One region of the Cytobacillus sp. FSL H8-0458 genome, then DNA from elsewhere that is predicted to be linked to it. Evidence: riboswitches for the same ligand, from Rfam matches in the RefSeq annotation. Region 1 holds a riboswitch; each other region holds the start of a gene.
What was found. A riboswitch is a leader RNA that binds a small molecule or an ion and turns the genes downstream of it on or off. The one in region 1 is predicted to bind S-adenosylmethionine.

Region 1 (7,570 bases):
AATGGATCCACACGGCCAACTGAAGCTGCGTGTCCTGCTGTTACATCATCTTCATCGATTAATAAAATCGGGTTGGCATCCCCGCGCGCTTTTTCGCTTAGCATCAGTACGCGTGACTCCTGCTCGGCATTTGACTTGGAAGCCCCATGCTCGATTTTACCGATTCCATTAAAGATGGATGAAGCAGAGTCTTTCATAACCCCATGCTTTAAAATGTAGCCTTCGGAATTCTTTCCGAAATGAACTACTTTCGTTGTAAAGTTTTGAGTCTGTTCTCCGCGTCCTACAACAACTGTTTTAGTATCCCCGAAAGAACCGTCTCCAACAAGGTTAGTTGTATTCTCTGAAACTGTATTGCCATCGTTCATAAGTCCAAGAGCCCATTCAATGCGGGCATCACGGCCTGCAACCCCGCGGCGGTTCACATAAGCTGTTGTTCCCTTAGCAAGTGTGTCAACCGCACCATATTGTACTCGTGCATTTGCATTGGCAATGACCTCTGTAACAATATTGAAGATACCGTTCGCTTCCTCAACTACAGAAACATAGTTTTCCACGTAAGTAACTGAGCTGTTATCTTCAGCTACAACCAATACATGGTTGAACAGGTTTGCCTCTTTATCATCATGGATATATACAGCCTGAATCGGCGCTGAAATTTCCACATTTTTCGGAACGTATAAGAACGCTCCGCCGTTTAAAAGAGCCGCGTGCAAAGAAGTTAAACGGTGTTCGTCCGTTTTGACGCCATCCTTCATAAAATATTTCTGAAGAAGCTCGCTGTGTTCTCTTGCCGCTGTAAAGATGTCTGTGAAAATAACACCTTTTTCCTGAAGTTCTTTAGATACAGACAAATGAGTTGGTCTATTATTGCGCTGAATATATAAATTCTGATCGCCAGCTTCTGTATCAATCAGGTTTCTTACATCCTCAGGAAGGTCGTTTAGAGACGCAAAGTCTTCGCTTCCGACAATGTGCTTTTCGAACTGTGTGAAGTTCCATTTACCTATTTTGGTTTTATCAGGCTTTGGCATTGGCAGGCTTTCCGCGTCTGCAAGCGCATTTAGACGGAGTTCTGTCAGCCATGCCGGCTCGCCCATATCTTTTGAAAAGGAACTAACATATTCCTTATCAAATGGTAGTTTTATTTCCGTTGTCATAGTGATCCCCCTAACGCTTACGCTTCTTGCCCAACTGTTTCGTCTTCAATGCCCAATTCTTTCTTAATCCAGTCATATCCTTCAGCTTCTAAGCGCTGTGCAAGCTCCGGTCCGCCTGATTTTACAACGCGGCCCTGCATCATTACGTGAACATGGTCAGGTGTGATGTAGTTAAGAAGGCGCTGGTAGTGTGTGATAATTAAGCATCCAAACTCTTCTCCGCGCATTTCATTGATTCCTTTTGAAACAACCTTCAATGCATCAATATCCAAACCGGAATCGATTTCATCCAGGATAGCCATTTTAGGTTCAAGCATCATTAATTGAAGAATTTCATTGCGCTTCTTTTCTCCGCCTGAGAAACCTTCATTAAGATAGCGCTGAGCCATGTCAAGATCCATTTCAAGGAATTCCATCTTGCTGTCCATTTTGCGGATGAATTTCATAAGAGAAATTTCATTTCCTTCTTCAAGGCGGCTGTTAATTGCAGAACGTAAAAAATCGGCATTTGTTACGCCGCTGATTTCACTTGGATATTGCATTGCAAGGAACAGGCCGGCACGTGCGCGCTCGTCAACTTCCATTTCAAGAACATCTTTACCATCTAAAGTGATGCTTCCCTGTGTTACTTCATATTTTGGATGGCCCATGATAGCAGAAGATAAAGTAGATTTACCTGTACCGTTCGGCCCCATAATTGCGTGGATTTCTCCGCCTTTAATCTCAAGGTTTACACCTTTTAGTATTTCTTTTCCCTCAATAGCAACATGAAGGTCTTTAATTGTAAGTACTGATCCTGCCATAATATATACCTCCGTCAATAAAAGAAGATTTGTAAATCGGTTTCATCCGCAAATCTCTATTCTCATTTTATTCTCATTACAATCTTATAACAAATCAAATATCATAGCAACTCTTTAAGACCATTAACAAACTTTTCAAACGAAAAAGTTTAGAAAGCCTGTAAATATAAATTTTATCATATAAAATCTTTGTCATCAAAGAGTGAAATTACCGGAAACCAGCATGTCCTGTCTATTTTTTCCCGGTACTGAAATTTCATGTACTGCAAAAAGAAAACCAGTGCATCATTGGCACTGGTTACTATTTACTTCATTATTATATATACCTTTAACTTAGGAATGAATTTTTCTTTCAAGATCTGCAACTAAGCGCTGGCTCTGAAGATAATCTTCTTCACGTCTTTTTTCAACTTCCATTCGAATATCATGTTTCCGGCTGTACACTTCATATCCAACTCCATGGGCAGCTTGCATAGCTTTTTCCATTTCACTCGTGTAGTTCAGCTGTAACTGACTAATAATGAATCAATCCTTTCGGTTTTTATGCTTTTCAGCATTTGGTTTTACATCTAAAATCTTAACACTCAAACTATACCCCGCACAAAGCGGAAAAAACCTGATTTTTTTAGCAAAATAAGGAATGAGAACTGGTGAAACGCTTTCATACTTCCTTTCCTTAGAATACTGGCCGAATGCTCTGGATAAATGGTTGTTTTTATAAATTTTCTGAAAAATCATCATTGCAAAAGAAAACTCCTGCTGCCAAGCAGGAGAAGATTTTCAGTGATTTTGCTGATTCAATTCGGTCATGGCCTCCTGGACGAGCGTAACCGCCTGGCTCATGGCCGCTCCGCCACCAAAAGCTGCTGTTACTCCTACTGCCTCAAGAATCTCTTCTTCGGACGCCCCTTGATCAATGCAGCCTTTGGTGTGGTAAATAATGCAGTATTCATCCTGAGAATATAAACTGATGCCGAGCGCGATCAGCTGCTTCTCTTTTTGGGATAAAACCCCTTCTTTAAAGCAGGCTTCTGTAAAAGCATTATAATGCTTTGCCAAATCAGGCATTTTTTCAGTGAAAACACCTAATCCGACTTTATAATCATGCAGGGCTTCTTCTATTGAGTTTGAAGGTTCATGATAATGTTCCATCGATCTCCACTCCATTTCAAATAGTATCAAGGTTAGTATGTTTGATTGCATTTCAATCTATACGGGAAGTGGGGCTGCTGATCCACAAAAAAAACAGGCGCTGTGAACGCCTGCATTTCTGCCTTACTCAGATACCGGCACAACGGCACCTTTATATTTTTCAAGAATGAAATCCTGAATTTCTTTAGAACGAAGCACTTCTACAAGAGCTTTAATTCCTTCTTTTTCTTCATCGCCTGTGCGGACTGCAATTACATTTACGTATGGTGAATCTTTGTCTTCAATTGCAATTGAATCTTCAAGAGGATTCAACCCGGCATCAATTGCATAATTGGAATTGATCAGGACTGCATCCCCTTCTCCATTATTGTAGATTTGAGGAAGAAGTGATGCTTCATATTCAGTATCAAACTTTAACTTTTTAGGATTTTCTTTAATATCTTCCAGAGTTGCTTCCGTTTTTTCTACATCTTCATTTAAAGTAATAAGTCCCTCTGCTTCAAGCATGGAGAGAATACGGCCATGGTCTGCTACTGAGTTGCTCATGATGATTGATGCACCCTCAGGAAGTTCATCAAGGCTCTTATACTTTTGGGAATATACTCCGATTGGTTCAATATGAATTCCGCCTGCATTTGTAAAATCATATCCATGTTCAGCTTTCTGTGACTCAAGGTAAGGAATGTGCTGGAAATAGTTTGCATCCAGCTCCTTAGACTCAAGAGCCTGGTTTGGCAATACATAATCCTGGAATGGCACAACATCAAGTTCAAAGCCTTTTTCTTCAAGTAATGGCTTTGCTTCTTCAAGAATTTCAGCGTGAGGTACGTTGGAAGCCCCTACTGTAATTTTAGTGTTTTCTTTACTTTCTCCGCCTTCACCGGCATTGCCGTCTTTTTCCGAAGTTCCGCAAGCTGCAAGAACAAGTGCTACTGCAAGTGCAAGAGCAAGTGATAACCATTTTTTCATGTCAATCTCTCCTTAACGTTTGTCTAATTTTGTTGTTATGATATCTCCAATAAACTGGATGATAAATACGATGATTAGAATAATGACAGTCGCCATAACCGTCACATCATTGCGGCTCCTCTGGAATCCTTCCAGGTAAGCGAGGTTTCCAAGTCCCCCAGCACCGATAACACCGGCCATGGCTGTGTAGCCAACCAGCGCGATGGCTGTAACGGTAATTCCTGAAACAAGGGCGGGCATTGATTCCGGAAGCAGAACCTTCCAGATAATCGTGCTTGTTTTTGCGCCCATAGACTTGGCCGCTTCAATTACACCTTTATCTATTTCCCTCAAGCCGATTTCCACCATTCGGGCATAAAACGGGGCAGCACCAATAATTAATGCAGGCAATGCTGCATCCTCCCCAATCATTGTCCCAAGCAAAAACTTCGTAAATGGAATCAGTAATACAATAAGGATAATAAATGGAATCGAACGGAAAATATTGACGAACGCTGAGATAATTTTATTGATTGCTGCATTTCCCCAGATATTCCCCTTTGAGGTTAAAAAGAGCAGCAGCCCCAAAATTGCTCCTAAAATAAAGGTTGCAATAACAGAAATAGCTGTCATATAGAGAGTTTCCACAGTAGCTTCCCACATGGAGTCCCATTTCACATTTGGAAACCATTCATTAAGCATTGGAAATCACCTCCACGCCCACCTGCTGAGAATGGATAAATTCAATCGCTTTTGCAACTTCCTCTGCTTCTCCATCAACATGGATGAATAAGGTGCCGTAGGAACCATTCTGTGTCTGGGAAATCTTCCCCTGCAGAATATTAACAGTTACCTGGAAGTGACGGATCAGGTTTGTAATCAATGGCTGTTCAGCTGATTCGCCGACAAATCCTAATTGGACTACTTTTCCTTTTGGATACAAATCGACCAGATGATCAATCGTTTCCTTCGTTTCTTCAGGCTCTGTCACCTGCTGGACAAAGCGCTTTGTAATCACAGCTTTCGGATTCTTAAAGACATCCAATACAGGGCCGATTTCCACAATCCGGCCGCCTTCCATAACAGCAACCCGATGGCAGATTTTACGGATTACGTGCATTTCATGTGTAATGAGGACAATGGTTAAGCCCAGCCGCTCATTGATGTCAACAAGCAGCTCCAAAATGGAGTCTGTTGTCTGCGGATCAAGGGCAGATGTTGCCTCATCACAAAGCAGCACTTTTGGATTATTGGCTAGGGCTCTGGCAATCCCTACTCTTTGCTTTTGACCCCCGCTAAGCTGGGAAGGATAGGCATCTTCTCTTCCCTCCAGACCGACGAGTTTAATGAGCTCATCTACTCTTTTGAGCCTTTCCTGCCGGGAAACCCCTGCGATTTCAAGCGGAAATGCAATATTCTCTCTTACTGTCCTCGACCATAACAGGTTGAAGTGCTGGAAAATCATGCTTATTTCCTGCCGCGCTTTTCTTAGCTTGCTTCCCTTTATCTTTGAAACCTCATTGCCTGCTACTGTTACACTGCCATGGGTAGGAAGCTCCAGCCCATTCAGCATGCGGATTAAGGTACTTTTACCTGCACCGCTGTATCCGATAACACCGAAAATTTCTCCTTCTTTTACCTCCAGGTTTACATCGTCAACTGCTTTTACCTGACCGTTTTTTGAAGAGAATATCTTCTGTACATCTTTTATGGAAATCAACGTGATAGTCACCTCTTTTATCGAAAGATACAGATAATAATTAATAGACTGCTTTTATTCCCTATTCTTCACTCTAAATAGGCTTTCATGCGCAAAAGCAAAAATGCCTTTCTGCACATGAGCAGAAAGGCATAAAAAAATTTAGTCCTTTCTCTCATCTATCAAAGCTATGCTTTGAGTGAATTGGCACCATTTCAACTAATTGACGGTTGCCGGGCTTCATAGGGCACTTCCCTCCACCTCTCTTGATAAGAGCGTAACGTTCTATATTAAATTAATACTTTAAATGAATTAAGCAGTTTTTTAATTACGTTTGCTATCGTATCATAGCCATTAAAAAGGTGTCAACGATGAAATTTCAAACTTTCGGAAAAAAGTGAATGGTAAATTTTCCTTTACGCTTTTGCAGCTAGCGATGTGAGACCTGCAGCTGCTTCTATCGCCTGTTCCAGGTCTTCAATTAAATCTTCTGCATTTTCGATGCCGATCGAAATCCGAATCAAGTCCTCCGGCACTCCTGCAGCTTTTAAACCTTCCTCATCCAGCTGCTGATGAGTCGTGCTTGCAGGGTGGATAATCAGGCTCTTTGCGTCCCCGACATTTGCCACATGTGCCCATAGCTGCAAACTATTGATCAGCTTGGCTCCAGCCTCTCGACCGCCCGCAATTCCAAATACAGCCACTGCCCCGGCTCCTTTTGGCAAATATTTATCTGCCAAGTCTTTGTCCGGGTGGCTTTCATGACCTGGATAGAGCACCCAATTAACGGCCGGGTGCGCCTCCAAATATTCCACTACCTTTTTGGTATTGGCAACATGTTCCTTCATTCTCACATGCAGAGTCTCAAGACCCAAAGTGAACTGGAATGCACTTTGCGCACTCATTGCAGGTCCTAAGTCTCTTAACAGCTGTACCCGTGCTTTTATAATATAAGCAGCTTCGCCAATTGCTTCGCTATAGACAATATCATGGTAGCTCGGATCAGGCTCTGTAAAGCCCGGAAACTTAGGAGAATTCCAGTCAAATTTCCCGCCGTCTACTATAACTCCCCCCATTGTGGTCCCATTGCCGAGCAGCCATTTTGTCGCAGAGTGTATGACAATGTCAGCTCCATGTTCAATAGGCCTGCAAAGATAAGGGGTAGCAAAAGTGTTATCGACAATCAGGGGGACACCGTTTTCGTGTGCAATTGCGGCAACCTTTTCAATATCCAGGATTTTCAGGCTGGGGTTTCCAATCGTTTCGGCGAAGACAGCCTTTGTTTTATCTGTAATGGCGCTCCGGAAATTTTCCGGATCCTTTGGATCCACCAGTTTTACCTTTATTCCATACTTGGGAAGTGTAACTGCAAATAAATTATAAGTACCCCCATATAAATTGGATGCGGCAACAATTTCATCACCAGCTTCGGCGATGTTTAAAATGGCAAGTGTAATAGCAGACTGGCCGCTGGCAAGGGCCAGCGCACCCACTCCTCCTTCAAGCAGGGCCACTCTTTCCTCAAACACACTGACAGTGGGATTATGTATCCTGCTATAAATATATCCCGGCTCTTTCAGGGCAAAGAGGTCTGCAGCGTGATCTGTATTTTTGAACTGATAAGCATTATTCTGATAAATTGGGACCGCCCTCGCGCCAGTTACAGGGTCAGGCTTCAGCCCCCCATGTACTCCAATTGTTTCAAAGCGGTAATTTTTCTGTTTGTCCGTCATCGCTATCTCTCCTCTATAAAAATGTTTGTATTTCATTTCTTAAAAGCAGAAAAACCCTCTTCATAAGAAGAGGGC
Region 2 (7,570 bases), on a different contig from region 1:
TCCAATCTTCGCTGCAGAATTTTGCCGAGTTTATCAAATACTTTGAAATCCTCCGGCCATTTTAATAATTCTTCATTGATTTGCTTTAGTTTATCAATTGAAACGGCTGTATTAATTTTTGGCAGACCCTTTTCGACAGTTTCAGGAGGATCGGTTAACTCAGCTTCCTTCTTTTCTTTTGGCACCTTTTCATAGGCTGCCTTCATTTTTTCCAGTACTTCATTATGGACGCCTTCAGCTTCCTCTTTGCTGATGATCTTTTCATTTAAAAGCTTTTCAGCATACAGCGCTTTCACGGTTGGCCGCTTGCGTACAATATTATACATAAGAGGATTCGTCGTCATAGGCTCGTCCATCTCGTTATGTCCAAAACGGCGGTATCCGATTAAGTCGATGAGGATATCCTTCTGGAATTTAGCACGATATTCGCAGGCAATCCTTGCCGCTGCAACTACTGCTTCAGGTTCGTCTGCATTAACGTGCATAATTGGCATTTCATACCCTTTGGCCAGATCACTTGCATATCTGGTAGAGCGTGAATCATGTGATTCTGTTGTGAAACCAATTGTATTATTGGCAATGATATGGATCGAACCGCCAGTATTATAGCCAGTCAGCTGTCCGAGATTAAGTGTTTCTGCTACAATTCCCTGACCAGGGAATGCTGCGTCTCCATGAATGATAATGGATAAAGCAGCTTTTGGATCTACTTCAGGATAACCGGCCTTTGTTCTGTTGTCCTGTGAAGCTCGCGTGTAGCCCTCAACCAGTGAACCTACAAATTCAAGATGGCTCGGATTGTTAGCCAATGTCAGTCTGGCAATGGTCGTATTCTCATCTTTGATCTGTTTATCCAGACCAAGGTGATATTTCACGTCGCCTGTCCAGCCGTAATTGATTCCGATGGATCCTTCAGAAGGAACAAGTTCTTTATTCGGCGCATGCTGGAACTCCGCGAAAATCATTTCATACGGCTTCCCAAGCACATGTGCAAGAACATTTAACCTTCCGCGGTGGGCCATGCCGATGTTAATTGTTTTTGCTCCATCCGAAACGGATTCAGAGACAATTTCATCCAATAAAGGAACCATTGTATCAAGGCCCTCAATGGAGAATCTTTTTTGTCCGACGAAGGTTTTATGAAGGAACTTTTCAAATTCCTCAACTTCAGTCAGTCTTCTTAAAACTTTCAGTTTTTCCGCCTTTTGCATTGACAGCTTGTGGCTGTTCGCACCTATTTTGCGGCGGAGCCAGTCTTTTTCGTTTTCATCAAATATATGCTGGAATTCAAAAGCAATGGGGCCCATATAAGCGCTCTTCAGGAATTCAATTGCTTCAAGTCCGTTGCGTAAAGGATATGTGGCATCTTTAGTAATGACACCAGCAGGGATCTCTTTCAAGTCATTTTCAGTTAAGCCATATTTGCTCAGTTCAAATAAAGCAGCTTCCGATTTATTGTTACCCAGCGGATAAATATCGGCAGCCAAGTGGCCATATGTGCGGATATTATCAGCTAGGCGAATAGCAGCAAGTGTTTTCTCAAGCTGTCCGGCATTCATTGGCTGATTTGCTGATGAAGCGATTTGTGCCGTTCCTTCACTCGCAAGCGGGGAACCATTCTTTTCAAAGTACTCTTTCATTTCAGGATCAATCGATGATGGATCCTCTAAATATCTTTCATAAAGTTCAATAACGTAGCCAAGGTTTGGGCCATGAAATCCCTGTTCAAAAGGTCCCTCACCATTAAATGGCTTTTTCATGGAAAATTACCTCCATAACTGTTTTGTAAGTGAATAATTCAATACGTTTTTTCTCCCTGAAAATACAATACCCATCATTTGAATGAATTAACAATTCATTTTTACGAATAATAATATTTTTCAGAGGATAAAACGTTTCCACAGTTATTCTAACACGTAAAATCTAGTTGTACAAAGATAAAAACATGAATATAGTGGAAAACTATTAAAAAAATTTTTTAGCAATAACTTATTCTAAAAAAATGATTTGTAAAAGGGTAAACATTTATAAATATGAAATAACTTGAACATAAAAAAAGCCGAAATGTTTCGGCTTTAAAAAGTTTCTACCAGGTTTATATAGATTTGTTTCGATTCATTGGTATTTTTTCTGTTTTCTTTTAGGGAAGATTCAATGGCTTCTCTGGTATCTACGGGAAAATCAAAATGACCGCATGTTGTACATTTTTGGAATAAGCTGCCGGCAACATTCACTTCAATGCCATCAATTGTCCGGAAAACGGCTGGCCCATCTGTTTCGGCAAATCTGTGACGGCAGTGACTATGTTCTTGCATAAAAGCTTCCCTCCAAGAAAAAATTATTTTCCTCATTATTATAAAGGAAATATTCTGAACTTTAAAGAGATCTAGCTATAACAGTTTATGCCAGGCTAATTTTAAAAGAATAATATGTGTCTTTTTAAGGCACATTAAAATTATTCAAATTCAGGAGGTTTTTCCATGAATATAGGCAGAGCAAAAGAGATTGCTGAGTCTGCTGAAGTGCACAGTGTCACTTTAAATGGCATACCGATCATCATTCAGCATGTAGATGAGCAGACTAAGACAGCACGCATTTACACAAAAGCAAATTCTGAAAAAGAAATGGATGTGCCGGTTAACGATTTGATTGAAGAATGAATACCCAAAAAAACTTTCCAGAATGTAATGGAAAGTTTTTTTGGTTCAAGATCCTCCTTATTCCTCCTTGAAACAGATATTTAAGGCAGAAGGACTCAAGATGCCTGGCCAGATATTTTTTATAACATGAAATATTCAAAAAAGTGTTGACTCTTAACGGTTTACTGTAGTAAAGTTTAGAGAAAATTTAATATTTGATTTCTTATCCAGAGAGGTCGAGGGTAAGGCCCGACGACGCCTCAGCAACCAGCAATCATATTTTGATTGAAAAGGTGCTAATTCCTGCAAGTTTTTTAGAAACTTGAAAGATAAGAAGAATGGCTGTTCACATTAAAAAGTCTTCTTCTTATAGAAGGCTTTTTTTTATTATGACGAAGGAGTGTTTACCAGCATGTATAATATTGACACCAAATTAGCACAAATCGGAAACAGGAGCGAATCAGCAACAGGTGCAGTCAATCCGCCTGTATACTTTTCCACCGCCTACCGGCATGAAGGCATTGGTCAGTCAACTGGCTTTGACTATAGCCGAACAGGCAATCCTACCCGCCAGCTGCTTGAAAAAGCAATCGCCGATCTGGAAGAAGGCGATCAAGGCTATGCCTGCAGTTCTGGAATGGCTGCCATTCTTACGATTCTTTCCCTCTTTAAATCCGGAGATGAGTGGATTGTTTCCAAGGATTTATACGGCGGAACCTATCGTCTGCTTGAACAGGGCTTCAAAAAATGGGGACTGCAGAGCAAATATGTAAATACGAGCACTCCTGAAAATGTTGAAGAGCTAATCACTGAAAAAACGAAAGCAATATTTCTGGAGACTCCCACTAACCCGCTGATGGAAGAGACAGACATTCAGTTGATAGCTGACATCGCGAAACGGCATAATATCCTGCTGATCGTTGATAACACATTTTACACCCCCCTTCTTCAGCAGCCGTTAAAGCTTGGAGCTGATATTGTCATCCATAGTGCGACGAAGTATCTTGGAGGCCATAATGATGTCCTTGCCGGTTTAGTTGTCGCAAAAGGCAAACAGTTATGTGAGGATCTTGCCATGAACCACAATGCTGCAGGTGCAGTCCTTAGCCCATTTGATTCCTGGCTTTTGATCAGAGGCATGAAGACACTCTCTCTTCGCATGGAACGGCATGAAAAAAATGCCCGGGAGTTAGCGGCTTTCTTATCACACCATGATGCCATAACAGATGTTCTTTATCCAGGCAAGGGAGGAATGATATCTTTCCGGATCCAGGAAGAATCCTGGGTGAATCCTTTTCTGCAGAGCCTCTCCCTAATCTCCTTTGCTGAAAGCCTTGGTGGAGTCGAGAGTTTCATAACATATCCTGCAACACAAACGCATGCGGACATCCCTGAAGAGATCCGCATTGAAACCGGTGTCTGTAACAGGCTTCTGCGTTTCTCGGTTGGAATCGAAAATGCAGAAGATTTGAAGGCGGATCTTGAACATGCTTTTGCAAAGGTTTTAAAGGAGGCAGTACGATGAGTACGAATTACACATTCCAAACGAAATTGCTTCACAATAATCAAAAATTCGACCCGGAAACAGGAGCTGTCAGTGTACCGATCCAGCATGCCTCCACTTTCCATCAAAAAGATATTGATGCGTTCGGAAAATATGATTACAGCCGCAGCCTGAATCCAACAAGGGAAGCACTTGAGGAAGTCATCGCGGAGCTTGAAGAAGGTATTAGAGGGTTTGCCTTTTCTTCCGGAATGGCTGCCATTTCCACAGCATTCCTCCTTTTATCACAGGGAGATCATGTTGTCATTACAGAAGACGTTTATGGCGGAACCTATCGCATGACAACAGAGGTCCTATCCCGTTTTGGCATTGAGCATACATTTGTTGATATGACAAATCTTGAGGAAGTAAAAGAAGCAATCCGTCCCAACACGAAAGTTTTCTATGTAGAGACTCCTTCCAATCCGCTGCTGAAGGTGACAGATATCCAGGCCATCAGTTCACTGGCAAGACAGCATGGAGCCCTGACATTTGTGGATAACACATTCCTGACCCCTGCTCTTCAAAAACCGCTCTCTTTAGGGGCAGATATCGTGCTGCATAGCGCAACCAAATTTTTATCCGGACACAGTGACGTCGTTGCCGGCTTAGCTGTTGTGAAGGATCCTGAATTAGGAGCAAGACTGGCTTTTCTCCAAAATTCCTTTGGAGCTGTTCTGGGTGTACAGGATGCCTGGCTTGTCTTGAGAGGCATTAAAACGCTGCAGGTTAGGCTCGATCAGTCTGTGAGATCAGCTGAGAAGATTGCCCGTTTCCTTCATGATCACCCTGCAGTAAAGAAGGTTCATTATCCCGGTTTTGCTGAACATCCCGGCTATGAAATCCAGAAGAAGCAGGCTGTGAACGCAGGTGCTGTTCTTTCTTTTGAACTTGAAGATGAAAAGTCGATGAGAGTATTTGTGGAAAATGTTAAAATTCCTGTTTTTGCAGTAAGTCTCGGAGCAGTTGAATCCATCCTCTCCTACCCTGCCAAAATGTCGCACGCAGCCATTCCTCCATCTGAAAGAGAACAGCGCGGAATAACAGACAGTCTTCTCCGTCTTTCTGTTGGCCTGGAGAGCGCAGAGGATATTATAGAAGATTTCAAGGCAGCTTTATCTGCAGCCGGACAAACAAAGCAATCCATTTTACAGCGGGGGTGATACTTTGAGTTTCCTGGATAAATTAAAGAATGAAATCATCATAGCAGATGGCGCGATGGGAACTCTTCTTTACTCCTATGGCACCGACAGCTGTTTTGAGGAATTAAATCTATCGCAATCTGAGCAGATCCAGCACATCCATGAAGCGTACATAGGCGCAGGGGCTGAATTGATCCAAACCAATACGTATGCGGCGAATTATCTGAAGCTGCAGCGGTATGGGCTTGAAGACTCGGTGAAAGAGATTAACAGTGCGGCAGCCCGGATTGCCAAAAAAGCTGCCGGGGGACGCGCATATGTTGCCGGTACAATCGGCGGGATCAGAGGGTTCAAACCGAACATGATTACACTGGAGGAAATAAAAAGAAGCTTCCGTGAGCAGCTTTATTGTCTGCTGCTTGAGGATGTAGATGGTATTTTGCTTGAAACCTATTATGATCTGGAAGAACTTGAGACGGTTCTGGCTATAGCCAGAAAAGAAACCGATTTGCCGATTATCGCACAGGTTTCACTTCAGGAAGCTGGAGTTCTTCAGAACCAGACTCCTATAGCAGATGCTTTAACAAAGCTTGACGGCATTGGGGCGGATGTTGTGGGAATCAATTGCAGGCTTGGCCCCCATCATATGCTGAAAACGCTCGAAAGTGTACCTTTGCCAAAACATGCCTACCTATCTGCATATCCAAATGCCAGCATTCCAGCTTATACGGACGGCAAATTTCACTATGAAGGTGATGCGGAATATTTCCGGCAGTCCGCAATAGAATTCCGGAATCAGGGTGTACGCCTTCTTGGAGGGTGCTGCGGAACAACACCTGACCATATCAAGGCATTTGCTGATGTGTTAAAAGGACTACCTCCAATCGAGGAAAAAGAAATAAAGGCAGTTAATAAAGTCATTGTTTCAGAGAAACCGGAATCATCCAGAGAACTCCCTCCTCTTCAGGATATTGTGAGAGAAAGGCCATCGGTAATTGTTGAGCTGGACCCGCCAAGGAAGCTTGATACTGCCCGCTTTTTCGAAGGTGCAAAAGCATTAAAGGAAGCTGGAATCGATTCTATTACTCTTGCAGATAATTCCCTTGCTTCACCAAGAGTATGCAACTCTGCACTTGGCTATCTTGTCAAGCAGCAGACCGGATTGCGCCCCCTTGTTCATGTAACCTGCAGGGATCGAAATATAATTGGGCTTCAATCCCATTTAATGGGTCTTCATGCCCTCGGGTTAAATGATATTCTAGCCGTAACGGGAGACCCTGCCCGTGTCGGTGACTTTCCTGGAGCCTCTTCTGTTTATGATGTGTCTTCATTTGAATTGATCAGTATGATCAAGCAGTTAAATGAAGGATTATCGTTTTCAGGGAAAGACCTGGGCCAGAAAGCGGCCTTTTCAGTTGCAGGCGCTTTTAACCCTAATGTCCGCTCTTTGGAAAAAGCGGTTGGGCGACTCGAGAAGAAAATGGAGCATGGTGCGGACTATTTTATCTCGCAGCCTGTTTTCTCTGAAGAAAAGCTGCTTGAGGTTCATGAGGCTGTGAAAGATTTAAAAGCACCAGTCTATATCGGCTTAATGCCTCTTACAGGCAGCCGGAATGCAGAGTTTCTTCATAATGAAGTTCCGGGAATCAAAATTTCCGACAGTATCAGAAGCAGGATGGCTTTATTAAAGGATGATCCAGCACGAGCTGGTGCTGAAGGCATTGCCATTGCCAAGTCGCTGATCGATGCTGCGGCAGAGCTGTTTAATGGCATTTATCTTATCACTCCATTTATGCGCTATGAAATGACTGTCGAGCTATCAAACTATGCCCGTGAGACAACCGAACGGCTTTCAAGGAGGAAACAGCATGCATAAACCATCACTGCAGGAGCAGCTAAAAAAGAAGATTCTGATCATGGACGGAGCAATGGGCACCATGCTTCAGAGAGCCAATCTTTCAGCGGATGATTTTGGCGGAGAAGAATATGAAGGCTGCAACGAGAATTTGAATATTACGGCTCCATCGGTTATTGAACATATTCACCTTGAATATTTAAAAGCCGGCGCTGACATTATTGAAACCAACACCTTTGGGGCCACAAGCATTGTTCTCGCTGATTACGATCTGGAAGAAAAAGCTTATGAATTGAATAAGATTGCTGTTGAAATTGCCAGAGAAGCTGCAGAACGCATGTCTACTCCTGAATGGCCGAGATATGTGGCAGGCGCGATGGGGCCAACGACG
Region 3 (7,570 bases), 130 kb from region 1:
CATGGATCTGGTGGCTTGCTGAAAGGTAAAGTTCCTTGTTATCATCAACATTCTTCCTGATCGCTTCTTTCAGTTCGGATAGTGCTTTTACAGGTGCCGTCATCATTGTTCCTCCTTTTTTAAATTAATTACCAGCCAATATCACTTAATGGAATGAAAGTCGGGATCATGCTTCCGTCATATTCTTTCGTGATGAAATCAGCTACATCATCTTCCTGGTAAAGTTCAGCAATTCTCTTAAGCGTTTTGTTATCTTTGTCTTCTGTTCTGACAGCAATGATATTTACATACGGAGTAGCGGTTTCGCTTTCAATAAAAACTGAATCCTTAGTTGGGTTAAAGCCTGCATCTACAGCAATACCGTTATTGATGACAGAAGCAGAGACATCCGGAAGAGCGCGCGGCGTCTGCGCTGAGACCATTTCTACAAATTCAAGGTTCTTCTTGTTTTCAACGATTTTATTCAAGTCCAGGTTTCCGTCATAGTCTTCAGATAATTTGATCAGGCCGGCTTCCTCCAGTAAAAGAAGGGCTCTTCCGCCGTTTGAAGCATCATTTGGAATGGCAATTTTGCCGCCTTCCGGAATGTCTTCCACAGATTCTACTTTTTCAGAATAAAGACCCATTGGTGCTAAAACCGTTGTCGCAATTGGTGTAAGATCCATATTATGCTCTTTAATAAAAGTGTCGAAATAGGCGACTGTCTGGAATGCATTTACATCAAGATCACCTTCTGCCAGGGCAACATTTGGCTGCACATAGTCAGAGAATGTCACAACCTCAATTTCAATGCCTTCCTTTTCAGCCTTTTCGGCAATAAAGTCCCAGATGCGTGTATCTGATCCGCTGACACCCAATTTAACTTTCTTTGTTTCTTCTCCGCCAGTTGTGCTAGAGCATGCCGCAGTGAACACAGCCAATGCTAAAATAATGAATGATAAAAATAGTTTTTTCATGATGTGTTTCCTCCTAAGTTATCTTCTTCTGATTTTTTTGGATAAGATATTTCCGAATGACTGCAGGCCTTGAACCATGACCACTAAGATTGCAACGGTAATCAGCATGACGGTTGTATCGAATCGCTGATAGCCGTATGTAATGGCAAGGTCACCAAGGCCTCCGCCTCCGACTGCCCCAGCCATGGCTGATGCTCCGACCAGACCGATTGTCGCAATGGTAAAGCCTAATACCAGTGAACTGAGTGCTTCCGGAATCAGGAATTTAAGGATAATCTGCCCCGGCGTCGCTCCCATTGCTTCTGCCGCTTCAATGACTCCCGGATCAACCTCAAGCAATGAATTCTCTATTAATCTCGCAATGTAGGGTCCTGCGTAAAAGACGAGCGGCACTACGGCTGCAGCGGTTCCAATCGATGTCCCGACAATCATCCGGGTGATTGGGATGATGGCTACCATTAAAATGATGAAAGGCACTGATCTGAAAATATTAATAATGCTGTTTATGATGTTAAAAACAACTGTGTTTTCCAAAAGATGCCCTTTCCTTGTCACGACAAGCAATATGCCAAGCGGCAGTCCGATAAGTGCTGAAAACAGCAATGAGAATGCAACCATTTGGACCGTTTCGATTAGGGCTTCGATGATTTTTTCCTGGTTAACTAGCACGTGAAGTCACTTCCTTTATTGAAACTTTTTCCTGGCTGATGTACTGAATAGCACGTCTGATTTCACTGTCCGGACCCTGAAACTCAACAATCAGATTGCCAAAAGGTATTCCCTGCAGTTCAGTAATATTTCCAAACAGGACGTTGAAGTCGATATTAAACTTTTTGGCAACCTGCGAGAGCAGCGGCTGTCCGGCAGAGTTTCCGACAAAATTGATTCTGAATACCTTTTGAAGCCCCTGCTGTTTTTCAATCACTTCTTTAATGGAGTCAGGTATTTGATCATTCATGACTGTGCTGACAAAGTTTTTCGCTGTTGGGGTTTTTGGTGAAGAAAAGACATTAAAGACGGTTCCTTCTTCAATAATTTTTCCTGCTTCGATGACAGCAACACGGTCACAGATCTCCCTGATTACAGACATTTCATGGGTAATGATCAGAATGGTAATATTGTATTCTTTATTTATTTTTTTCAGCAGCTGCAGGATCGAGCTGGTTGTCTGCGGATCCAGAGCGGAAGTTGCTTCATCACATAATAGAATGGAAGGCTGAGTTGCCAGCGCCCTGGCGATTCCAATCCGCTGCTTTTGCCCGCCTGACAGCTGATCCGGATAACTGTTCGCCTTGTCGGCAAGCCCCACGAAGTCTAATAATTCATGGACACGCTTTTTTATTTCATCCTTAGGAATCTTAGCCAGTGTGAGCGGCATCGCCACATTGGCAAACACGGTTTTCGAGTTTAAAAGATTGAAATGCTGAAAGACCATACCGATGTTTCTTTTCACTTCGCGAATTTCTTTTACAGATAAAGCCGTCAAATCATGCCCGCTGACAATGACCTTTCCTGAAGTCGGCTTCTCCAGCCAATTGACACAGCGGATCAAAGAGCTCTTTCCCGCACCACTGAAGCCGATCACCCCGAAAATCTCACCCTTATTAATCTTTAAATCTATTCCATCCAGAGCAGCTACCTGCTGACCTCCGCTTTTATAGACCTTCTTTAAATTTTGAAACTCTATCATGCAGCATCTCTCCTTTGGTGGTGACAGGCACCTATACCACTTGAATGAACTGGTATAGATACCTGTCACCTTTTATTTTCTTATTATTCCTATGTGAAAACTAAGAATTATATCCTGAAATTTACCCCTTCCGTCAGAAGAGGTTTTTTGAAATCCTCTCCTTATCTTCCAGGCTTTTCGCCTGCTGGATTTGGCACAGTGCGTTCTGCCTGCTGCCGAAGCTTCATTGGGCCAGGTCCCTCTGCTTCTCTCGATAAGAAATATTCATATGTTCATGAATAGAATCTTGATGCATTTTTTCTGTGTAATACAAAAACCCTCTTCTAAAAGAAAGAAGAGGGCAGCATTTATCAATGGTCCTCTTCTTATCTTTCAAGCAATGCTTGCTGGATTTGGCACGGTACATGCTGTCCGCTGCCGAGGTGTCATAGGGCCAGTCCCTCAACCTCTCTTGATAAGAAGATTTTTATTATGCGGTTGTTAATATGCTTATTACTTTACCACCTTAAAGAAAAGGATGTCAATCATATTTTTCAAATATTTTTACTTGACCCATTTTCATAAATTTCTGTAACTTTAATAGCGTTTTCTTTTCGGTGAATAATCACCACACCTGCTAGAGCGATCATCCCACCCACAATGGATGACATAGCCGGCACCTCCCCCAGCCAAACCCACGCAATGACAAACGCCATTACTGGAGTCAGATAAAGAGAGCTCACCGCTTCAGACGCTCCCCCTATGGATGCAAGAAAAGCGAGGGCAATATATGGGATTACCGTTGGAAAAACCCCCAAATAGAGGACACTTAATGTAGATTCGGCTGACGCATGAAAGATCTCATTGCCAAGGCCAGGAAGATAAATCAGCATAAAAATGGTCCCTGCCCATACCGTATAGGCTGTAAATGCCAAAAATCCGTATTTATCGAAATACTTAGTCTGGAATACGAAAAAGATGCTTTCAGAAATGGAAGCAAGCAGGATGAATAAAATACCGGATTGGAGTTCAAACCCGCCTCCCGTACCTAATGAAATAAGTGCAACACCTGCAAAACTGACACCGGAACCAGTCCATCTTACCCTTCCAAATCTTTCCCTTAGAAATAGAGCAGCCAAAGCAGCGGAAAAGATCGGAGTCATGGAGACAATCAAGCTTGCCGGCCCGGCGCTTACTGATTTTTCCCCAATGTTGAGTGCTGTATGATAAACCGTAAAACCAAGAAATCCAAGCATAAAAATAGCAGGAAGATCCCTTATATCCGGCATGCGCATCTTCTTCAGCAGTGCAAGGACGCCAAGTGCAGCGGAGCCAATTAAAAGCCGAAAAAGCGCTAGGTGCTCCGGGGAGTATGATTCAAGCCCTGCCCGTATTCCCGGGAATGCGGATGCCCAGAGAATGATAATAGCACTATGAGCCCCTATAACCATAAATTTTTTTCCAGCCAACTTCATCCCCCTTATCAGCATTACCAGCCATTATCTGTGCTGCTTTTCATGATAGTCAATAACTGATACAATGTCCTCAACCAATGGAGAAAGAATTTTACCAGCCAATTTTCACTGAAGGCGGTTAGATGGATGGATACAAAACAATTGCCAAAATATCAGCAAGTTATGGAGGCCATTAAAGGAAAGATTTCCAAAGGCGAATGGCCAATCGGAAGTAAAATTCCAAGTCAAAGGAAACTGGCGGAGGAGTTCGGAGTAAACCGAAGCACCATTATCACTGCTCTGGAAGAACTTGCTGCAGATGGATTAATAGAAGGGAAAACTGGGATTGGCACCAAGGTTATTAATAATACTTGGACCTTGCTCGCTTCAAGGCAGCATGCCAATTGGAGTGAATATATCGATACAGGGATACACAGAGCCAGCGAGCAAATCGTTCAGGAAATTAACGAGTTGGAAATGGACCCTGCATTTATACAGCTTAGCAAAGGTGAGCTTTCCCCTGAGATTTTTCCGGTGCAAACGATGCAGAGTGTTCTAAAGGATGCCGCGGATGAATTGAGTGAACTCGGTTATGAGGAACCAAAGGGGTATTTGCCATTAAGACAGGCAGTCAGTGCATATTTAGCAGCTTCCGGAATTGCCGCTTCTCCTTCCTCCATACTTATTGTTTCTGGAGGCTTGCAGGCTCTTCAGCTTGTTTCACTGGGTCTTTTGCAGAGAGGGGCACCTGTATTTCTGGAAAAACCCTCTTACTTATATTCATTGCAGCTTTTCCGGTCATCAGGCATGAATTTAAAAGGTTTGCCAATGGATAAGGAAGGGATTATCCCTGAAAGCATATCGCTGAAGAAATTTGAAAAAGGGAAATCAATTTTATATACGATTCCCTCCTATCACAATCCTACTGGAATTTTAATGACCGAAAAAAGACGGAGTGACCTGCTTGATATTTGCAGAATAGAACAGCTGCCGATCGTGGAAGACGATATTTACCGGGAGCTATGGCTTGATGAGATGCCTCCTCCCCCATTAAAAGCAATGGATAAAAACGGCCTGGTCCTGTATATGGGAAGCTTATCGAAAACATTGAGTCCCGGACTTCGAATAGGCTGGGTAGCAGCACCTGAACCTGTTATCGACCGGCTTGCAGATCTTAAAATGCAGACTGACTATGGGTCAAGTTCACTTTCACAAAGGGTAGCTGAAAAGTGGCTGTCCACCGGTCTCTATCAAAAACATATGGAAAATGTGCGTGAGCAGCTGAGAATCCGCCGTAAGACGGCACTAAATGCATTGGATGCCCACTTGTCCGGGATAGCAAAATGGAATTCTCCCGAAGGAGGTTTTTTTATATGGCTGAAAGTACCGTCCAATATTCCAATTCGAAGCCTCTATCGGCAGGCTATTTCAAGAAAGCTGCTTATAAATCCCGGGAGCATGTACAGTGACGGGCCGAATCATTTTATTCGAATTTCATATGCTTATGCTTCGCTGGAAGAGTTGCAGGAAGGCATATTCATCCTTGGAGAGGAAATTAGAAAGCTCTTATGAGCATAGTACCTGGCAAGGCATCCATTTCCCAGATGGCATAGAGTGAAATTTATCCTATATGTCAATCTAAACTTGTATTGTATAATGATGGAAAAGTGCCATTTCCCCAAAAAGGAGGGAACAAAAATGATTATGACCGAGAATCCGGCAGATTTATTCGCGGACAAAGTCGAAGCGAGGAATCTGCAGCTGGCCATTCAGCATTCCAGCGATGTGATTGCAAGAGTGACAAAAGAAGGCATTGCTATATATGTCTCCCCTTCCTGCTTGCCGATGCTGGGATATTCGCAGCAGGACATTTACCGGAGCAGCCTTTATACATACTGCCACCCAAATGACCGGGATCTTCTAAGAGAGGCATTGGCCGAGCTCGAACAGCTTCCGCATAAACGGGTGACCTTTCGCTTCAGGCATAATGAGGGGCATTATCTTTGGCTGGAAGCCAATTTTTCAGTCATTAATGACGATAAAGAAATGATGTGCATCATCCGGGATATGACACAGAGAATTATCATGGAAGAGGAAATTCTTGAGACACAGGAAAAGTACCGTTTTCTGGTGGAGTACTCCAAGGATACGATCGGAATGGTGACTCAAAAGGGGATTTGGACCTATATCAATAATGAAGGGAAGAAGCTCTTCGGGTATACGAGCATCAAAGAGATGATCGGCACCTCCCTCCACGACTACACTCCTCCTTCAGAACATTCCACCCTCGATGATTTTCTGCAAACAAAGCTAAGCGTGAATTTTGAGCTTAATTTGATCCGGACTGACGGACAAATAAGAAAAGCCGAAGTCCAGCTGATCCCAACCACTTTTAAGAACAGAAAGGTCTACCAAATCATTATCAAAGATGTAACCGGACAAAAGAAGACCGAGGAAAAACTGCAGAATGCTGAAAAACTATCCGTTGTCGGTCAGCTTGCAGCAGGCATTGCCCATGAAATCCGCAACCCGCTTACAGCCATAAAAGGCTTTACACAGCTATTATACGAAGAACATAAAGACAATTTCGCGGAGGTCATTCTAAATGAGCTGGAGCGGATTGAAGGCATCGTCAATGACCTGCTCGTTCTCGCCAAACCTCAGATAACTGAAATGGAAAAAACCTGCCTGACAAACGTAGTAAAAAGTGTGATTACTCTTTTAAACAGCCAGGCAGTCATGGAAAATATCCTGATCGAATTAACTCAGGCACCCGGCAAGTTCTTTGTGGAATGTGAAAAAGATAAAATTAAACAGGTGCTGATTAACATCATCAAGAACTCGATGGAAGCCATGCCCATGGGCGGCAAAATCAACGTCGATATCCGCCAGGAGGACCATTCTGTGATCATCACTGTCGAGGATGAAGGGATCGGCATACCGGAAGAACGCCTCGCCAAACTGGGAGAGCCGTTTTATAGCACAAAAGAAAAAGGCACAGGCCTTGGCATTATGATCTGCAAAAAAATCATTAAAAACCACGGCGGAAACCTATACATCCACAGCAGGGAAAATGAAGGCACAACGGTCCGGATTACACTGCCGCTTGCCTGAATAAAAGAAGCCAGATGACTGAGCTGGCTTCTTACTTTTTAAGGATGAACTCCTGTTCCTGCCTATCCTCCCCAATATGAACCCTTTCCTTGTAAAAAATCTCATCCTTTGACATCAGCAGCACAGTTGAACTCCTGGTTCCGTAGGCATCGCCTTTAATAAATAATGGAGACAGAATCCGTTCCCATTCAAGAGAAACTCCTGTTTTCGGAAGCCTATCATCCGGGGCGGGGTCTGCATTAAGGAGAAGTGTGAACAGGTCTTCTGTTAAGTTCCCGGCTGGATTATCTATTATTTTAGATAAGCCCTCCTTCCCCTTTTTCACCTTCGGCCACTCGGTATTCAGCACATGATTGCTGACCCCGTATACCCCCGGC
Region 4 (7,570 bases), on a different contig from region 1:
TTGCTTTCATAACCTTAGGACGGACAGTAGCCATCTGCGGCCGATGCTTTTTGCAGAGGATGGTTGCCATTATATTCCCTCCAAATGCAGGGCGGCTTGCTTCAAGCAGCCTCTTTTCCACTTCGACATCCAGCATGGTTGTATCCGCCGTCAACCCAGTACTGAGATCTGTGGCAACTGCACTGGCTAAATCTTTACCATTGGAGGTGGCTCCATATAAAAATATTTCAGGTTTATATTTTTCGGCAAGATTGATAACTGCCTTCATATAAGACTCTGTCCGGTAATCCTTCATTACTTCGTGGTCGATTACATAAACCTGATCGGCACCATATGCGATGACCTCCCGGCTTAAAGACTTAATTTCATACCCAAGCAGCACACCGGAAAGAGGCACCTCAAGCTTATCTGCCAGCTTTCTGCCTGCACCGAGCAATTCCAGGGAAACTCCCTCAATTTTCCCATCATTTTGTTCTATGAATACCCATACTCCACGGTACTCATCCATCATGTGAATCCCCCCTTATTTATTACTGTTATTTGCCTGCAAAAAGCTCTTTTTTATCACTAAGAAGCTCCAACAGCTGCTGAATCTGTTCATCTGCATTCCCTTCCAGCCTTTTCCCTCCTTCCGGCTTTGGAGGGGTAAACATTTTACCCACTATCGTAGGAGATCCCTTCAATCCGAGCTGTGTTCGGTCCACACCTTCAAGATCATTAACAGACCAGATAACCGGCTCATATCTGGCAGCTTTTATCATATTAGGCATAGGGGAATATTCTATGCTGTTAATCTCTTTTTCAACGGTCAGCAGGCAAGGGATTTGAGCTTGAATTAATTCATATCCGTCCGTAATTTTCCTTTTGATCAGAATCGTTTTTTCACTTTCATTAACTTCGGCTACCTCGATCACATTGGTGACTGGCGGAATATCCAGCCGCCTTGCGATACCAGGTCCAACCTGGCCGGTATCTCCATCAATGGCATGCTTTCCGCATAGAATTAAATCCACAGGCATATCTTTTGAAATGCGTTCTAATGCTTTTGACAGGGCATAGCTTGTTGCCAATGTGTCGGCACCGGCAAATGCACGGTCAGAGATTAAAAATCCGCGGTCCGCCCCAATTTCGATACTTTTCTTAATAACTGCCACAGCCTGTGGAGGTCCCATGGATAAGACTGATATGGTGCCTTTTCCAATGGCCTTTGTAATTCTCACAGCTTCCTGCACTGCATGGGCGTCATAAGGGTTCAAAATGGCAGGAGCACTGCGCCGGTCAAGGGTATTGGTTTTGGGATTGATTTTAATGATTTTAGTATCAGGCACTTGCTTGACACACACAACTATGTGCATTTTTTTCTTTCCCTCCTCTTAACTTAAAGCTTGTATGAGTATTGAGTGATAAAAAAGCTTTGTATTACGATATATGATTCTCTATACAGGCATAGTACTTCTTTAATGAATTAATATGTTTATTACTAGAATTGCGGCAGACACAAAAAAAAGAACCCTTCACGGATCCTTTTTACTCCCTTGTTATCTATGCTCAAAAAATATACTCAGTTATTTAAATTATACAACTGCTTTCTTCCATGATAGAATCATTTGCCTGAATGAAACTCTCATACTTTTCTTTTGTTCCTTCTCCCGTTTAATGAAGCATTGATATTCAAAAATCAATTGATCGAGTTCCTGGCTGCAGCGAACCGTTTCCTGGCTTGCCATTCCTTTTTTCCTGGCCGTTTCTATCATTTTTTCCCTTTTTAGCTGAATTTCAGTCAGCAGCTGTATTCTTTTCTTGCCCAACTTTCTTCCTCCTAATCCTATCTCTTTTATCCGATATAAATGTATCTACTTGAAGCATTATTACAAGAATTTCTATAAATGTAAATAGATTCGCAATATTAGACAATCTTTTTCCCAATTAATTTTAATCGACACTAATTTCACATCAGCCTCATGGGTTTTCGACACCTTCTGCTAAATAAAAACAAGTGAAACCAACAGTAGTTAATAAAAAATTTACAAGATCAGATAATGTAAAAATAAACCATTTAATATTGTGAGAAAATAAAAAAACCCATTGCCGTGGCAATGGGTTAACGAATCATTGATGGACTTCCTCTTCTTCATAAATTGGCACCCATCCTTCAGCAGAAACAAAAATCCGGATGGCAACTACCTTTCTATCATCCTGCAGAGTAAAATAATGGCGGGTATTTTCGGGAACGGATATTAAATCGCCAGGATTAAGGAATACCTCAAAGAATTCCCCATCTTTTCCTTGTATAATAAAAACTCCATGACCGCTGACAATAAATCTCACCTCATCGTCTGTATGATGGTGTTCCTGCTGGAAATTCTGAAGAAGCTGTTCCAAATTCGGTGTATTCTCTGAAAGGGAGATCACATCCTGTGCCTTGTATCCTCTTCTCTCTGAAATATCCTTAATTTCTGCAGCAAATGTATCCAGTATTTCTTGTTTTTCATCATCGGAAAGCAAATATCTCTCCTTGAGGCTTTCAGGCAATTTATCTATTGGCCATTGCTCATAGATAACCTCCTGTTCTTTCAGAAAAGAAGCAGCCTCTTCCTGGTTCCTGATTTCTTTTTTTGAGTTTTTCAATACGATGTATGCCAAACTAATCAACCCTCTCTATTAAAATATTTTCGGCATTGTTTAAAAACTGAGCTTGCCAATTACACTACTTTGAATAGCTGATTGGGCCTATGTTCCAGAAGCCTTAGCTGATAGCGGAAAAGAAATTCTGAAGCCTCAAGTATCTTCTTAGCCTCAAAGGAGGTTTTGCCCCAAACTGTAATTCCGTGATTTCTTATTAAAATTGCACCTGAATCTTCATGTATATGGGAAGAAAAACATTTTGCCAGAGCAGGAATATGCGCATAATTAGGAATAATCGGAATCCTAAGAACAGCGTCTTCCTCCCATTTATCAAATGCTTTAATGAGCTCTTGTCCTTTAAATGTTACTGCCTCCTGATCACCATAAATTTCTGAGATGACATTATTATCAATTGTATGTACATGAAGACTGCATTCAGCTTTTGTTCTTCTGTATATTTCTGTATGCAGAAGTGTTTCAGCGGATGGCTTAAGATGGGTGGCCCCCACTGGCCGGCCAAATTCATCCACAAGGAGAAAGTCTTCATCAGTGCGTTTCCGTTTATCCTTCCCGCTTGCTGTTACAAGAAATTGAAGCGGACTTGCGCTCACTTTAATCGCAAGATTTCCACTCGTTCCCATGAACCAGTCCCTAACTGCGAGCTCGTCTTTAATATCTGCAAGTTCATTCCATTTTTCATCAAGTGTGCTCATACCCTCACCTCATTTAACTTTTTTAAGGCCTTAATGCAATCATAGAATGTTTCAAAGGAGTTATGCTTAAGGTTCAACTCTTTGCTTTTTTTCAAGAGCAAGTCTCTTGCAATGACAAAGTCCGCCAGTTTTGCAGCCTCAAGGTCGGTTATTGAATCACCGATTACCACTTTCACTGTGTCCTCATCCTCTAATTTCCTCATAATGGAAGGCTTGCAGCAGCCGCAATTATTATCGCATTTTTGATCACAGCTATGGGGCCATAAGATTTTTATGGTATCGCCGCTAAAATCGGAACTATTGCAGAACACTGCTTCAAAGGGTCCATACTTGTCCAGAACGGGAGCCACAAAAAAATCTATGCCCCCGCTTACTATATAAAGCGGTATATCTTCTTCTGCCAGATAATCGACAAATGTCTGAAATCCCTCTCTTACTTTTGCATTTTCTAATACGAAATCTGTGAGTTCAGCTTTCAGATTGCTTGGGAGAAGGGAAAACATCTTTCCCACTCCCTCTTTAATAGAAATTTCCTGCTGCAGAACTTGATTTTTAATCCCTTCCCATTGGGAGGGAGCAAAATGCTTCATAATATTGATGATGTTATCTTTTTCGGTAATAGTTCCATCAAAGTCGCAAAAAACCGTTATTTTAGCCATTCTTTACAGCCACCTCTTTGTACCCCCACAAATCAATCGCTCTTTTTAATTCAGGAAGGTCTGTTCGAGCATCGGCCAAAGAAGCTCCCTTTAAAGTCAAATCAATCGCCTGGCGGAATGCCAAACCGCCTCCTCTTGCCCCATCCGGATGCCCGTGTACGCCGCCTCCGGCATTGACTACACTGTTTATTCCGAAGTCTTCAAAAAGCAAAGGCACTAAACCCGGATGGATGCCGGCTGAGGGAACCGGAAAAGCTCTTTTGCAGAAATCATCCGCTGTCAGGCTATCCGCAATTGATAGAGCCTGTGTTTTTTCAAGGGCAACTGTCCCATAAGGTGATGGGAATAGAGACAAGTCAGCTCCTGCATACCTGAGCAGTTTGCCTAAAAGCAAAGGATAGGAGATTCCATAAATACTTGAAGCTGAGAGGGCTCCGCTAACTGCAGGATGTGCCATGATAGGCAGTTCAATCTCATTATCTTCCCTTAAAGACTGTAATACATCGAGCCCATAAGAGAATACATTGAAGAGAAGCAGATCAGCCCCAAGACTGGATGCCTTTCTTGCCTTATCTTTTAATTCAAACGATCTGCCTGTTAAATTGACAGCATATAAGGTCCGATGGCCTGTTTCCTCATAAACCTGACTTAACACCTTTTTTCCTTCTTTTATCCGCGCTTCTAACGGTGTTAGGCTGTTTTCAAATAAAATCTCATCGTCTTTCACAAGATCTATGCCGCCCATGGCCTGTTCCCGCAGCTGTGAAGTCAAAAAATCCATATCTTTGCCGAGCACTCCTTTGAAGATGCTCATCAGTAGAGGTCTGTCATATACATTTAATTTTCCCCTCAGCCCTTCAATCCCAAATCGAGGTCCGGGGAAAAAACTTTTTAGTTCATTGGAAAATTGTAAATCCAGCAGTTTAATCTTTCCGTCCAGTGACAGTTTACCAAAGACTGTTGTTAATATTGCCGGTAAATCCGGACTAAAATTTACAGCAGGATAGGCGATCTTAATAATCGCAGCTGTTTCCCTGCTTTCTGCATCTCTTGTAAAGGTTTCAACAGAAACGACCCTGCCTTTATGCTTCTCCAGCTGCTGCTTTTCAAGCTCCGGCAGATGGGTCCATGATCCCACTGTTAAACCTAAAGCGATTTCCTCCGCTTTTTTCTCCGGATTATGTTTTTCATCATGTACAAGGTACGCTGCAATAATTTCACTCATGAATCTTCTTCCTTTCAATATCAAAGAATGAAAAAAATAAAAAACCTCTTCAAATAAGAAGAGGTTAGCATAGCAATCTAACATCTTCTTATCTTTCAGCTATAAGCTGCAAGATTTAGCACCGTGCTTAAGTTTAAGTCGGTTGCCGGGCTTCATAGGGCTAGTCCCTCCGCCTGCTCTTGATAAGAAAACGAAATCAATTATTCAGTTAATTTAGAAATTTAATTAGAATTATGACAGTGCTTAATACTTTTGTCAATTTAATTTTTGAAAAAATTTAAATTTTGTATTCGCCCTACCGCTTCTTTAAGTCTTTCTTCGGATGTCAGCAAACCGGCTCTCACAAATCCTTCTCCAAACTGGCCGAACCCATTGCCTGGTGCAACTGCAATATGCGCTTTTTCCAGCAGATACTCAGCAAACTCTTCAGATGTAAATGATTCCGGGACCTTAAGCCATGCAAAAAAAGAGCCCTTAGGAGCTTGTACATCCCACCCAATTTCCCTGAGGCCGGAAATGAAAGTATTTCGTCTGGATTCGTAGATCGAATTCAACTCTTTTACACAATCCTGGGAGCCTGACAGAGCAGCTGCTGCAGCTTCCTGAACAGCTCCAAACAAGCTGACGTAAAGATGATCCTGCATCAGGTTCAGTGCTGCAATAACGCTTGCATTTCCAACTGCAAACCCTACTCTCCAGCCAGCCATATTAAAGGTCTTAGATAGTGTATAAATTTCAATTCCAACCTCTTTTGCACCTTCTGCCTGAAGAAAACTTACAGGTCTTTTTCCGTCAAATCCAATTCCGCCATATGCAAAGTCATGAACGATGCATATGGCGTGGCTTCGGCTTATTTCAACTGTTTTCTGAAAAAAATCTATGTTTGCCACTGCTCCAGTAGGGTTATTTGGATAATTAAGAAACATCAATTTGGCTGAATTAAGCTCCTCAGCTGACAATTCAGTGTATACAGGCAAGAAGTTATTTTCCTCTCTCAGAGGCATTGTCACCATTTTTGCTTTAGCCAGCGCAACTCCTGACCAATAATCAGGATATCCCGGGTCCGGAACCAATACGCTGTCCCCGGGATTTAAAAGGCATTGAGGGATTTCAACAAGTCCTGCTTTGCCTCCAAAAAGGATGGCTATTTCAGTATCGGGATCCAAATCTACATCATATTCCCTTTTATAAAAGTCAGCTGCTGCCTTTTTTAAATACGGGTAACCCTGAAAAGGAGAATACTTATGGTTTTGAGGGTTTTCAGCTGCACTTTGAAGACGCTTGACAATATGCTCCGGGGTAGGCAGATCAGGATTTCCCTGTCCCAGATTGATGACATCATGACCCTGTTCAAGCTTATTACCCACCTTAGCTGTCAAAGAGGCAAAAAACTGTTTAGGCAGACTTTTTAAAAGTGCTGATTGCGGATAATTAATCAAATTGTTCACCTGCTTAAAAAAATGATTGAAAATATAGTCACAAATGATATAACGTAAATGATAAGCTGTAAAGTAAAATTTAGAAAATTTCTATCTATCGGACTAATCATATCATAAGGAAAAGATGATTGTGGGGGAGTTAAATGAAATTAAAGATTGCCTGTTTACAAATGGATATTGCCTTTGGAAAACCTGAGAAGAATTTTATAGCGGCTGAAGCCATGATTAATAAAGCTCTTAAGTCTAATCCGGACGTTTTGGTTCTTCCGGAGCTTTGGACGACAGGCTATGATTTGACCAGATTAGATGAAATAGCAGATCAGGATGCTGCCTTTGCACTGGCTTTTTTGAAAGAGGCAGCACAAAAAAACAAGGTTCACCTGATTGGCGGTTCTGTTGCAAAGAAAACTTCCGAGGGCATTTACAATACTCTGCTGATTGTAGACCACAATGGTGACCTTTTGCATGAATACAGCAAGCTGCACTTATTCAAGCTTATGAATGAACATCTCTATTTGAAAGGAGGGTCAGCCAGGGGAGGGTTTTCGCTGGACAAAAGGAAATTTGCAGGAATGATTTGTTATGATATCCGTTTTCCTGAGTGGGTGCGTATCCATACAGCGGAAGGTGCAGAAGCTGTATTTGTAGTAGCCCAATGGCCATTGGCCCGGCTTTCACATTGGCGTTCGCTTTTGATTGCACGTGCCATTGAAAACCAGTGCTATGTCATTGCATGCAACCGTTCCGGCTCTGATCCTGCTAATGTCTTTGCAGGTCATTCAATGATTATAGATCCTTGGGGTGATGTGCTCGCTGAAGGCTCTGAAACTGAAGAAATCCTGCATGCTGAAATTGACCTGGATAAAGTGAAGGAAGTCCGCAGCTTAATTCCGATTTTTGATGACCGCA

Region 2: linked by a shared signal. The riboswitch ahead of NYE23_RS09120 (methionine biosynthesis PLP-dependent protein) and the one ahead of NYE23_RS21975 (methionine ABC transporter ATP-binding protein) in region 1 are both predicted to bind S-adenosylmethionine.
Region 3: linked by a shared signal. The riboswitch ahead of NYE23_RS22585 (methionine ABC transporter ATP-binding protein) and the one ahead of NYE23_RS21975 (methionine ABC transporter ATP-binding protein) in region 1 are both predicted to bind S-adenosylmethionine.
Region 4: linked by a shared signal. The riboswitch ahead of NYE23_RS13180 (2,3-diketo-5-methylthiopentyl-1-phosphate enolase) and the one ahead of NYE23_RS21975 (methionine ABC transporter ATP-binding protein) in region 1 are both predicted to bind S-adenosylmethionine.

The regions. Positions count from the first base shown of each region.
Region 1 is NZ_JBBOBR010000002.1:117,071-124,640, forward strand. Features, by position in the region: gene sufD (Fe-S cluster assembly protein SufD) at 1-1,160, opposite strand, end outside; gene sufC (Fe-S cluster assembly ATPase SufC) at 1,178-1,963, opposite strand; gene NYE23_RS21955 (hypothetical protein) at 2,297-2,449, opposite strand; gene NYE23_RS21960 (carboxymuconolactone decarboxylase family protein) at 2,744-3,115, opposite strand; gene NYE23_RS21965 (MetQ/NlpA family ABC transporter substrate-binding protein) at 3,239-4,084, opposite strand; gene NYE23_RS21970 (methionine ABC transporter permease) at 4,097-4,765, opposite strand; gene NYE23_RS21975 (methionine ABC transporter ATP-binding protein) at 4,758-5,783, opposite strand; SAM riboswitch class I at 5,935-6,038, opposite strand; gene NYE23_RS21980 (O-acetylhomoserine aminocarboxypropyltransferase/cysteine synthase family protein) at 6,179-7,495, opposite strand.
Region 2 is NZ_JBBOBR010000001.1:1,871,708-1,879,277, reverse strand. Features, by position in the region: gene sucA (2-oxoglutarate dehydrogenase E1 component) at 1-1,760, opposite strand, end outside; gene NYE23_RS09130 (hypothetical protein) at 2,076-2,315, opposite strand; gene NYE23_RS09125 (H-type small acid-soluble spore protein) at 2,481-2,660, shown strand; SAM riboswitch class I at 2,860-2,975, shown strand; gene NYE23_RS09120 (methionine biosynthesis PLP-dependent protein) at 3,052-4,164, shown strand; gene metC (cystathionine beta-lyase) at 4,161-5,345, shown strand; gene NYE23_RS09110 (bifunctional homocysteine S-methyltransferase/methylenetetrahydrofolate reductase) at 5,350-7,200, shown strand; gene metH (methionine synthase) at 7,193-7,570, shown strand, end outside.
Region 3 is NZ_JBBOBR010000002.1:242,358-249,927, forward strand. Features, by position in the region: gene NYE23_RS22570 (M20 family metallopeptidase) at 1-103, opposite strand, end outside; gene NYE23_RS22575 (MetQ/NlpA family ABC transporter substrate-binding protein) at 129-956, opposite strand; gene NYE23_RS22580 (methionine ABC transporter permease) at 975-1,625, opposite strand; gene NYE23_RS22585 (methionine ABC transporter ATP-binding protein) at 1,615-2,646, opposite strand; SAM riboswitch class I at 2,805-2,906, opposite strand; SAM riboswitch class I at 3,009-3,107, opposite strand; gene NYE23_RS22590 (DMT family transporter) at 3,180-4,094, opposite strand; gene pdxR (MocR-like pyridoxine biosynthesis transcription factor PdxR) at 4,227-5,651, shown strand; gene NYE23_RS22600 (PAS domain S-box protein) at 5,778-7,193, shown strand; gene NYE23_RS22605 (NRDE family protein) at 7,225-7,570, opposite strand, start outside.
Region 4 is NZ_JBBOBR010000001.1:2,699,561-2,707,130, forward strand. Features, by position in the region: gene NYE23_RS13150 (electron transfer flavoprotein subunit alpha/FixB family protein) at 1-511, opposite strand, end outside; gene NYE23_RS13155 (electron transfer flavoprotein subunit beta/FixA family protein) at 537-1,355, opposite strand; gene NYE23_RS13160 (aspartyl-phosphate phosphatase Spo0E family protein) at 1,575-1,808, opposite strand; gene NYE23_RS13165 (1,2-dihydroxy-3-keto-5-methylthiopentene dioxygenase) at 2,110-2,643, opposite strand; gene NYE23_RS13170 (methylthioribulose 1-phosphate dehydratase) at 2,703-3,338, opposite strand; gene NYE23_RS13175 (2-hydroxy-3-keto-5-methylthiopentenyl-1-phosphate phosphatase) at 3,335-3,997, opposite strand; gene NYE23_RS13180 (2,3-diketo-5-methylthiopentyl-1-phosphate enolase) at 3,990-5,222, opposite strand; SAM riboswitch class I at 5,308-5,411, opposite strand; gene NYE23_RS13185 (pyridoxal phosphate-dependent aminotransferase) at 5,483-6,661, opposite strand; gene NYE23_RS13190 (carbon-nitrogen family hydrolase) at 6,805-7,570, shown strand, end outside.